3 regions of the Photorhabdus temperata genome follow, and region 2 is predicted to be linked to each of the others. Evidence: riboswitches for the same ligand, from Rfam matches in the RefSeq annotation. Region 2 holds a riboswitch; each other region holds the start of a gene.
What was found. Region 2 has a riboswitch for thiamine pyrophosphate ahead of thiC (phosphomethylpyrimidine synthase ThiC). Riboswitches for the same ligand answer to the same signal wherever they lie in the genome.
Positions count from the first base shown of each region.

Region 1: another riboswitch for thiamine pyrophosphate. It lies ahead of thiD (bifunctional hydroxymethylpyrimidine kinase/phosphomethylpyrimidine kinase); the one in region 2 lies ahead of thiC (phosphomethylpyrimidine synthase ThiC).
Region 3: another riboswitch for thiamine pyrophosphate. It lies ahead of thiB (thiamine ABC transporter substrate binding subunit); the one in region 2 lies ahead of thiC (phosphomethylpyrimidine synthase ThiC).

Region 1 covers NZ_JAJAFX010000015.1:75,733-79,013, forward strand. Annotated here, with positions in the region: gene fbaB (class I fructose-bisphosphate aldolase) at 1-349, shown strand, start outside; gene thiD (bifunctional hydroxymethylpyrimidine kinase/phosphomethylpyrimidine kinase) at 471-1,271, opposite strand; TPP riboswitch at 1,313-1,405, opposite strand; gene cspE (transcription antiterminator/RNA stability regulator CspE) at 1,521-1,730, opposite strand; gene pagP (lipid IV(A) palmitoyltransferase PagP) at 2,319-2,942, shown strand; gene LGZ99_RS08015 (amino acid permease) at 3,013-3,281, opposite strand, start outside.
Region 2 covers NZ_JAJAFX010000032.1:6,810-10,090, forward strand. Annotated here, with positions in the region: gene nudC (NAD(+) diphosphatase) at 61-828, opposite strand; gene LGZ99_RS13705 (HAD family hydrolase) at 978-1,640, shown strand; TPP riboswitch at 1,696-1,821, shown strand; gene thiC (phosphomethylpyrimidine synthase ThiC) at 1,926-3,281, shown strand, end outside.
Region 3 covers NZ_JAJAFX010000001.1:42,721-46,001, forward strand. Annotated here, with positions in the region: gene thiP (thiamine/thiamine pyrophosphate ABC transporter permease ThiP) at 1-526, opposite strand, end outside; gene thiB (thiamine ABC transporter substrate binding subunit) at 502-1,515, opposite strand; TPP riboswitch at 1,588-1,692, opposite strand; gene rppH (RNA pyrophosphohydrolase) at 1,806-2,336, shown strand; gene ptsP (phosphoenolpyruvate--protein phosphotransferase) at 2,346-3,281, shown strand, end outside.

The DNA.
Region 1 (3,281 bases), on a different contig from region 2:
TATCGTTAAACAGAAAATGGCTGAAAATAATGGCGGCTATACTGCGATTGGTTTTGGTCATACAGATAAGCGTGTTTATACCAATTTAACCACCGATCACCCAATCGATCTGGTTCGTTATCAGATAGCTAATTGCTACATGGGTCGTGCCGGCTTGATTAACTCAGGCGGCGCATCCGGTGATAATGATTTGAGTGATTCAGTTCGTACCGCCGTCATTAATAAACGTGCAGGTGGTATGGGGTTGATCCTCGGTCGTAAAGCTTTCAAAAAATCCATGAAAGAGGGTGTTGAACTGATTAATGCGGTTCAAGATGTCTATCTGGATCAGCAAGTGACTATCGCTTAATAAGGCTTGTCATCGGTGATGATGAATAAAATCGTGAAGACATTACACATTCTGAGCCATATTGCTCTCATAGCACAGGCATCTTACCCTTCATGACTCATTATCACCGAATCACGCTCCCTCACCACCACTGATGAAAATGATGTACAGGTCCAATTCCGGTTCCGACATCCAGAGAATCTGCCTGTTCTAATGCCGTCTGGAGGTATAATTTGGCAACAGGAAGCGTTGTCTGCCAATCCGGATAACGTGGACGCAAAGCCGCTAATGCAGCGGAAAGCGTACACCCTGTACCATGAGTATGACGAGTATTGATTCTGGGAGCAGTGAAACGCCATTCTCCCTTCCCCGTAAATAGCCAATCAGGGCTTTCACCGTCGGTAAGATGTCCGCCTTTAAGTAAAACCGCTTCACATCCCAGTGATAATAATTCACGTCCTTGTTTTTGCATGTCTGCTTCGGTTTCTGCTACAGCGCATCTCAATATGGTTGCGGCTTCCAGCAAATTCGGCGTCATCAACGACACCTTCGGTAGCAGCCGTTCAACAACCGCAGAAACCGCTTCCGGCGCCAGCAGCGGATCACCGCTTTTCGCAATCATCACCGTATCCAATACAACATAAGGTACTGAATAACGGCTTATTGCGTCTGCAACTACTGCAACATTGGCCGCATTAGATAACATGCCTATCTTGGCGCTATCGATTCTGATGTCTGACAGCACAGACTCAAGCTGTGCAGCAACGAAAGCAGGATCTATGTCATAAACAGATTGCACGCCATGCGTATTTTGTGCGACAAGAGCTGTCATTACTGTTGTGCCATAAGCACCAAGCGCAGAGAAAGTTTTTAGATCAGCTTGAATACCGGCGCCACCGCTAGGATCAGTCCCGGCAATTGTCAGTGAATTGATTCTTACCATAGGTACTCCTTCCCACCAGCAAAAGAAAAGCAGGTATCAGGAAAAAGACACCTTGACTTCCCTACGCTGGCATTATCCAGATCAGGTATTACGGGTTCATCTCAGCTCAGTGAAGAGCACCCCGAGTCAAAACAAAAACACCCTATCAGATAACCAACAGGGTGATATCGGTATGTCATTGTTGCCAATAAAAAACCAATTAAGACAACAAATTTACTTCGTCAATTCAAAATGATTGACAAAAAGAAGTTATGCTGCTGTGACGTTTGCCGCAGAAGGACCTTTCTGACCGTCCTGAATTTCAAACTCAACTTTTTGACCTTCTGCCAAAGTTTTAAAACCTTCGCTCTGAATAGCGCTAAAATGTACAAATACATCTTTGCTGCCATCAGCTGGAGTAATAAAACCAAAACCTTTAGATTCGTTGAACCACTTTACAGTACCAGTGATTTTTGCCATTTTAAGAATTTCCTTTGGATCACTTAATTCTAATTCGCCGTTCGGCGCAACATAAAAACCAGAGCGAGTTGCTGCTATTAACAGAACCGTACCTCGTTTACCCGAACGATTTATCACATATTCTTAATATGATGGCAAGCCATTTTTTATCAGCTATGGAGCTAACGCACATATTTAAAATTCTTAACAACAATTATTGTTTAACATAACCGCAAAAATTTGAAAATCCAAGGTTATCCTAATTAGCTTACAGTTTATCCACTCAACAAAACTTCAAATCATATAAATAATATTAATTTATTTTGCCTTTCTTATTGTTAGAATCTTTATATCTGTGGTATGTCTACAGGCGCGCATCCCCCCTCTTTGGGTGAAAGAAAGAGTCAACACATTTCCCAATATTCGTCAGTCCAAATATCAGTATTAAATATACTCATTTAATACATATAACATCTTAATATTAATTTCTCGTTTAAGTTTTATTTAAAATAGCAAGAGTAGAATTCCTGAATTTAGATGTTTGTCATATTTTACGTGATACAAAAGATCTTCCCAATTTATGTCGCCGGGAAATTGGAGCAATAAATAATGAAGTTTGATTTAACCGCAGCCTGTGCCCTAACAGTAACTTTTCTCGTCTCACCTGGGACAGTGTTTGCAACAACAGCAAATACCAACAATCAATCATTAACAACCATGCAATCCCCTACACAAGCCAGTAATGACAACAGTTCAGACAGTTTATGGGGAAAATTCAGCAATAATGTCGCTCTCACTTGGGATGCACCCAGCAATGAACTTTATCTGCCGGTAATTACCTGGCATAACAGATTTACCTACGATGAAGAAAAAATTGAAAAATATAATGAGCGGCCCTGGGGTTTCGGTTATGGTAAATACCGTTACGACGAAGACAATGACTGGCATTCTCTCTATGCTATGGCTTTTATGGACTCTCATAACCGTTTAGAACCCATCGTTGGTTATGGTTTTCAGAAAATGTGGATACCCGGTGATTTAGATGGCCTCCGAATGGGTATTGGCTTCACTTTAAGTGTCACAGCCCGTCATGAGTATTACTATGTCCCTATTCCACTCCCACTGCCACTATTCTCCATAGAATATAATCGGTTATCGTTTCAGGGGACATACATTCCCGGCACATATAATAACGGTAACGTACTCTTCGCCTGGTTACGCTGGCAATGGTAACCAGATAAAAAAATACCAGGCTGTGGGTGACATCAGCCTGGTATCCTTATCATGATAATCCAGGTGTGTGTTATCCCTGGTTCATGGTTTCCATTTTATTCTTGCGGGAATGGGATATGAGAAATCCGAGCCATAGAATACCAATCCAGAATGGCATCAAAATGACTGAAATACGGATACTGTCCATCATCAAAATAATGACCAGTATAAAGGCCAGGAAAACCAGACACAGATAATTACTAAACGGGTACCAGAATGCTTTAAATGACGGTTCTACCCCCTCTTTAACTTTCTTTGCCCGGAATTTTAAATGCGCCATACAGATCATGACCCAGTTAA
Region 2 (3,281 bases):
TTTGCTGCCATTGTAGCATGGCAGACAAATCTCTCCCGCTGAATCGCGCCAAACAGTACATTACGCATTTCGGCATAAAACAACCGTGTCTTCAATCAACCGGCGGGCTATCGTATTGGCTGGCGGGATCAATGGCAGTTGATCATAGCGATACCAGTCTGCACTAATTAGCTCTTTCGGATCATGACGGATTTCACCGCTGTCATAATCAGCCAGAAATGCCATCATCAATGAATGAGGAAAAGGCCACGGTTGAGAAGCCACATAACGTAAGTTGCAGATTTTAATATTACTCTCTTCCATTACTTCACGGGATACCGCTTCTTCAAGTGTTTCACCGACTTCAACAAATCCTGCCAGTACTGTGTACCCCCCTCCACGATGGTGCTGATGCTGCGCCAGCAGAATCTGATCATTGCGACGAATACCGACAATAATGCAAGGCGCGATCTGAGGATAATAACGTTCATGACAGTGATGGCACAAACAAGCCCATTCACTGACACTATGATACATTTCACTACCGCAATAACCACAATACCGATGAGAGCGATAAAACTCCGCCAACTGCACTCCACGGCCAGCTAACTGAAACAGCCCACTATCACTTGAAATAATTTGCCGCAGCGAAACCATATCTGAAGCCATTTTCTGACAAATAAGCCAAACTTTCTCACCCTGCCATTCACCAATAGGCCACGCTATTTTTCCTTGCAATGACCATTGGACAGCAATTCCAAAAGGTAATTCCCCTTCCGGGAGCCAAATACGATTTTCATAGCTGATAATCCACCAGCCACGTTCTGTTCCTGTGATTTGTTGTTGCATCATCATGACATCATAATTACGATTAATATTTGTATAAATCATACGCTTTCTAGTCAGAAAAACGTGCTTTTATTGCTATTGGTCACTACACAGTATTACAAGCATTATTCTCAGCTATCAACGTGCTTTGACTTGAGGAACACAACATCATGCCACAACTGCTTGCCGTGTTTGATCTGGATGACACCTTAATCTCCGGTGATTCCAGCGCTATATGGACAGAATTCTTATGGGAAAAAGGCATAATTACTGATCCCAGTTTTATCGAAGCAGATGAAAAAATGATGGCTGATTACAATGCAGGTATGTTGAATATGAATGACTATCTGGCATTTAGCCTGCAAACATTGCATCAGGTTCCGCAAGAACAAGTTGATACCTGGCTAACCGAATTTGTCGCAGAAAGAATCAGACCACGGTTTTATCCACAAGCTAAAGCTCTGCTTGAAGAATATCAACAACAACAGGTTCCGGTCATTATTATCTCAGCCACCGTCTCTTTTATCGTGAAAAAGATTGCTGCCGAATTTGGTATTCACACTGCACTGGGCATTGATATGGTAGTAGAAAACAGCTGTTATACCGGCAAAATAGACGGCATTGCCACTTTTCGTGAAGGTAAAGTAAAACGAATGAAACAGTGGCTGGAGCAACAAAATAGTCATCCTGAAACTATCCGTTTTTACAGTGATTCGATTAATGATCTGCCGATGTGTCAGTTTGCCGATGAGGTGATTACTGTCAATGCCGATACCCGTTTGCAAGCTGAGGCAGAACAACATGGCTGGAAACAATTAACCTGGTCATTGTAAATACTTTCATTTATCAAGGGTTGTAGTTTTCATAATCCCTTCTATACTAATGTTTACTTTCTTGTCGGAGTGCCTAGCGTAAGCTGTTTTATCGCAGCATACACAGGCTGAGACCGTTAATTCGGGATCCGCGGAACCTGATCGGGTTAAGACCCGCGAAGGGAACAAGAGTAATCAACCGCTGTCGGCTCACCAGGTTTTCTAAGAGTCCATTCAGCCATCAATTATTACTCCCTGCGAGCTCCAGACAAGCAACTTTCCCAATAACACGGTTAGGAATTTGCTATGTCTAATAATATTGTTATCCCTGCAACTGATATTTCGCCAAAACCCAGCCCGGCACGTCCACGTAAAGCTCAACGCGATGCCGCTCAGGAATTTATTAATTCTATTCAGGGAGTCTCATTCCCTAACTCACGACGAATTTATCTCCAAGGTTCACGTGACGATATCCAAGTCCCAATGCGGGAAATTCAGTTATCACCTACTTTGATCAGTGGAACTAAAGAAAAACCTCAATATGAGGAAAACGAAGCTATCCCTGTTTATGATACTTCCGGCGCTTATGGCGATCCTGATTCCATGCTAGATGTGCATGTTGGGTTAACTAAACTGCGCCAGCAATGGATCGACGAACGTCAAGATACTGAACCTGTTACTGCCCTCAGCTCTGATTTTACTCAACAACGTCTGGCGGATGCTGGCCTCGATCATTTACGTTTCAATAACCGCCCTCATCCATTAAAAGCTGGTAAAGGCAAACGCGTGACTCAATTGCACTATGCCCGTAAAGGCATCATCACGCCGGAAATGGAATTTATTGCACTACGGGAAAATATGGGGCGTGAACGTATCCGCGGTGATGTGCTACGCCAACAACATGCCGGACAAGGCTTCGGCGCTCAGTTGCCAGAAAATATCACACCAGAATTTGTCCGTCAGGAAGTCGCGGCGGGTCGGGCAATTATCCCTGCCAATATCAATCATCCTGAATCAGAACCCATGATTATTGGTCGTAATTTTCTGGTGAAGGTTAACGCCAATATCGGTAACTCTTCAGTGACCTCTTCTATTGAAGAGGAAGTAGAAAAGCTAATCTGGTCTACCCGTTGGGGAGCGGATACGGTAATGGATCTCTCCACTGGCCGTTATATCCACGAAACCCGCGAATGGATCTTGCGTAACAGCCCGGTTCCTATCGGTACCGTCCCCATTTATCAAGCTCTGGAAAAAGTTAATGGCGTAGCGAAAAACCTCACCTGGGAAATGTTCCGTGATACCTTGCTGGAACAAGCGGAACAAGGGGTGGATTACTTCACTATTCACGCCGGCGTTCTGCTGCGCTATGTACCGATGACAGCCAAACGCCTAACCGGGATCGTCTCCCGCGGTGGCTCAATTATGGCGAAATGGTGCTTATCTCATCATCAGGAAAACTTCCTCTACCAACATTTTCGCGAGATTTGTGAAATCTGTGCCGCTTATGATGTTTCTCTATCATTAGGGGATGGCTTGCGCCCCGGCTCTATTCAAGATGCCAATGATGAAGCCCAGTTTGCAGAGTTACATACATTAGGCGAACTGACCAAAATTGCCTGGGAATATGATGTTCAGGTGATGATCGAAGGCCCCGGACATGTG
Region 3 (3,281 bases), on a different contig from region 2:
ACTGTGCGGCTAACTGCCGTTGTTCCACCGCAATGTTTTCCAGTGATTGCAGTAACAGCCGTGTTGCCAGTGGCATATTAAAGAAGATATGCGCCAGCAAAATTCCCTGTAAACCGTAAGGTGTGAAATGGTAATGAATACCGGCCCATTCACAGAACTGCGCCAGCCAGCCGACTCTGCCATAGACAGTCAAAATGCCAAACAGAGCGACCAGTACAGGCAAAACCAGCGTCATAGCACACAGGCGCAGAAACAAGGTCCGGCCTGGAAAATGACGGCGATAGAGTGCTCGGGAAAGAAAAATAGCGGGTATAACAGAAAACAGAGCCGATAAAAAAGCTTGCCAGAATGTAAAACGCACCACATGCCACAAATAGCGATCTTCTGTCAGCAAGTACCAGTCGCCTTCAGGCGCGTTAAACCAAAGTGTACCGAATGCCAGTAAAGCGACCAATAGCAAAAGACCGGAGGCAATCGCCCCCGGCAACAGCCATCCGGCTATCAGCGGCTGACAGCGCTTTGCCATGCACGAATCCATTGATTACGGTGTTTTGCGACGTCTTCTGCGCGGTACTGTAATGATTTTTCTGGTATTGAAAGCTGTGAATAAACTTCTGGTAGTTGGATATCAATAACCGGATACATCCAGTTAGTGGTTGGAATTTCCTGTTGGAAAGCCGGAGTTAATATAAATCGCATAAATTTCTGGGCAAGTTCCGGTTGCTTGCTGGAGGCTAGTTGGGCGGCAACTTCGACTTGCAGGTAATGACCTTCACTAAACGTTGCCGCAGCATAATAGTCTTTCTTCTCAGACAAAATGTGATAGCCCGGTGAAGAGGTATAGCTCAGGACCAAATCGCCTTCGCCTTTCAGGAACAGACCATAAGCTTCACTCCAGCCTTTGGTGACTGTCAGTGTTTTCTTTGCCAGTTTTTGCCAGGCTTGTGGGGCATCATCACCATAAATTTTCTGCATCCACAACAGCAAGCCTTGCCCTGGTGTGCTGGTGCGGGGATCTTGATAGATCACTTTCCAGTTATTCTGACTGTTGATCAGTTCATCCATGCTCTTTGGCGGATTTGGCAACGTATTTTTGTTGTAAATGAAGGCAAAGTAACCATAGTCGTAAGGAATAAATACGTTGTTATTCCATGGCACAGGCAGTTTCAGTTTGTGGGTATCCACTTGGCTTTCAGTGAACAGACCGGTTTGTTGGGCCGCTTGAATCAAGTTGTTATCCAGACCTAGGATAATATCGGCAGCCGTGCGCTTTCCCTCCATTCTGAGGCGGTTGAGCAGGGACACACCATCTTCCAGAGCAACAAATTTCAGTTCACAGTCACATTCAGCTTCAAACGCTTTTTTAATCGCAGGCCCTGGTCCCCATTCGGTGGCAAAAGAATCATAGGTGTAGACAGTTAATACCGGCTTTGCCTGTGCAACTTGACTCAATAACAAAGCAGAGGCTGACAGTACCGTCAGTACGATTAATTTGGAAAATAACGTCTTAAACACTTTGCTCTCCTTAATTTAAGAGGATTGGCAAAGGATCTGAGGGCGCGCTAAACGGAAAGATAATTTCTGCGAAACAATTAGCAGCTCAAATCCCTACGCCGGTATTAGCCGGATCAGGTTCGGCGGGTTTACTCTCAGCAAGACTGTTTTAAACAGCCAGCACCCCGTTGAGATGGCGCTATTGTAGAGATTTAGCTAGCGACTGCAAAGTCCAATGATAGAGGTTTACCACTTGAGGGTAGTGTGAAACAATTAGTCATCTTTCAAATTTAGTTTATTGAGGTAGTCTGGTGATCGATGATGATGGCTACCGCCCGAATGTAGGAATTGTAATTTGTAATCGACAAGGCCAGGTTTTGTGGGCCCGGCGTTATGGGCAACATTCCTGGCAATTCCCTCAGGGGGGGATTAATCCGGGGGAATCACCAGAGCAGGCTATGTACCGGGAACTGTATGAAGAAGTGGGTTTAGGTCGGAAAGATGTACGCGTTCTGACCTCTACCCGTAATTGGTTACGTTACAAATTACCCAAGCGTTTGGTGCGTTGGGATACAAGACCTGTCTGTATTGGCCAAAAGCAGCGGTGGTTTTTATTACAACTGCTTTGTGATGAAGAAGATATTAATGTGCAGCACAGTAACACCCCGGAGTTTGATGGCTGGCGCTGGGTCAGCTATTGGTATCCTGTCCGGCAGGTTGTCTCTTTTAAGCGCGATGTTTACCGGCGTGTGATGAAGGAATTTGCTTCGGTTGTGATGCCAATGCAAGAAAGCATATCGTTGTCGCGTTCTTCATATTCTTATCGTCGCAAAAGAAGTTAGGTTAGTTCCATGCTTATGCGCTTGCGGGAAATTGTTGAAAAAGTTGCTATGGCAACCAATCTGGCCGAAGCGCTTGAGCTATTGGTGAATGAGACTTGCCTGGCGATGAGCACAGATGTGTGCTCTATCTATCTTGCTGATCATCAACGGCAGTGTTATTACCTGATGGCAACCCGAGGATTGAGGAAACCCCGGGGCGGAACTATTAGTCTGGCATTTGGTGAGGGAGTCGTTGGACAAGTTGGTCAATTATCTGAACTGATTAATTTGGCGGATGTACGCAGTCATCCGAGTTTCAAATACCTGCCTCAGGTTAAGGAAGATAACTTCCGCGCTTTTTTGGGAGTTCCCGTTATTTATCGCCGTCAGTTGCAAGGCGTTCTGGTCGTTCAACAGCAGGAACAACGTTTGTTTAATGAGACCGAAGAATCCTTTATGGTGACGCTTGCGACACAGCTGGCCGTGATTCTTGCTCAGGCGCAGACCAAGGGTTTGTTTGGTCACTACCGGCAGACCCGAATTAAAGCATTGGCGATTTCCAGTGGCATCGTCATGGCCCAGGGTTGGCAGGATTGTTCCCAGCCTTCACTTGAACAAATTTTTGAAGCATCAACCCTTGATCATGCTGCGGAACGCTCTCGTCTGATTCAGGCGCTTGAAGATACGATGGCGGAATGCCGGCGGCTCAGTAAGCGTTTTACTACCGGCTCTCAAAAAGAGAGTGCTGCGATTTTTGATCTCTATTCCTACCTTTTGAATGACCCTCAACTGAAACAAGATCTGTTTTCTTGTATTGAGCAGGGATTTGTCGCGCAATGGGCGGTTAAACAAGTTATTGAGAAATACGCAGAGCAATTTGCCGGCTTACAGGACGCTTATATGCGGGAAAGGGCATCGGATCTGCGGGCGCTTGGACAACGATTACTGTTTCATCTGGATGATTCA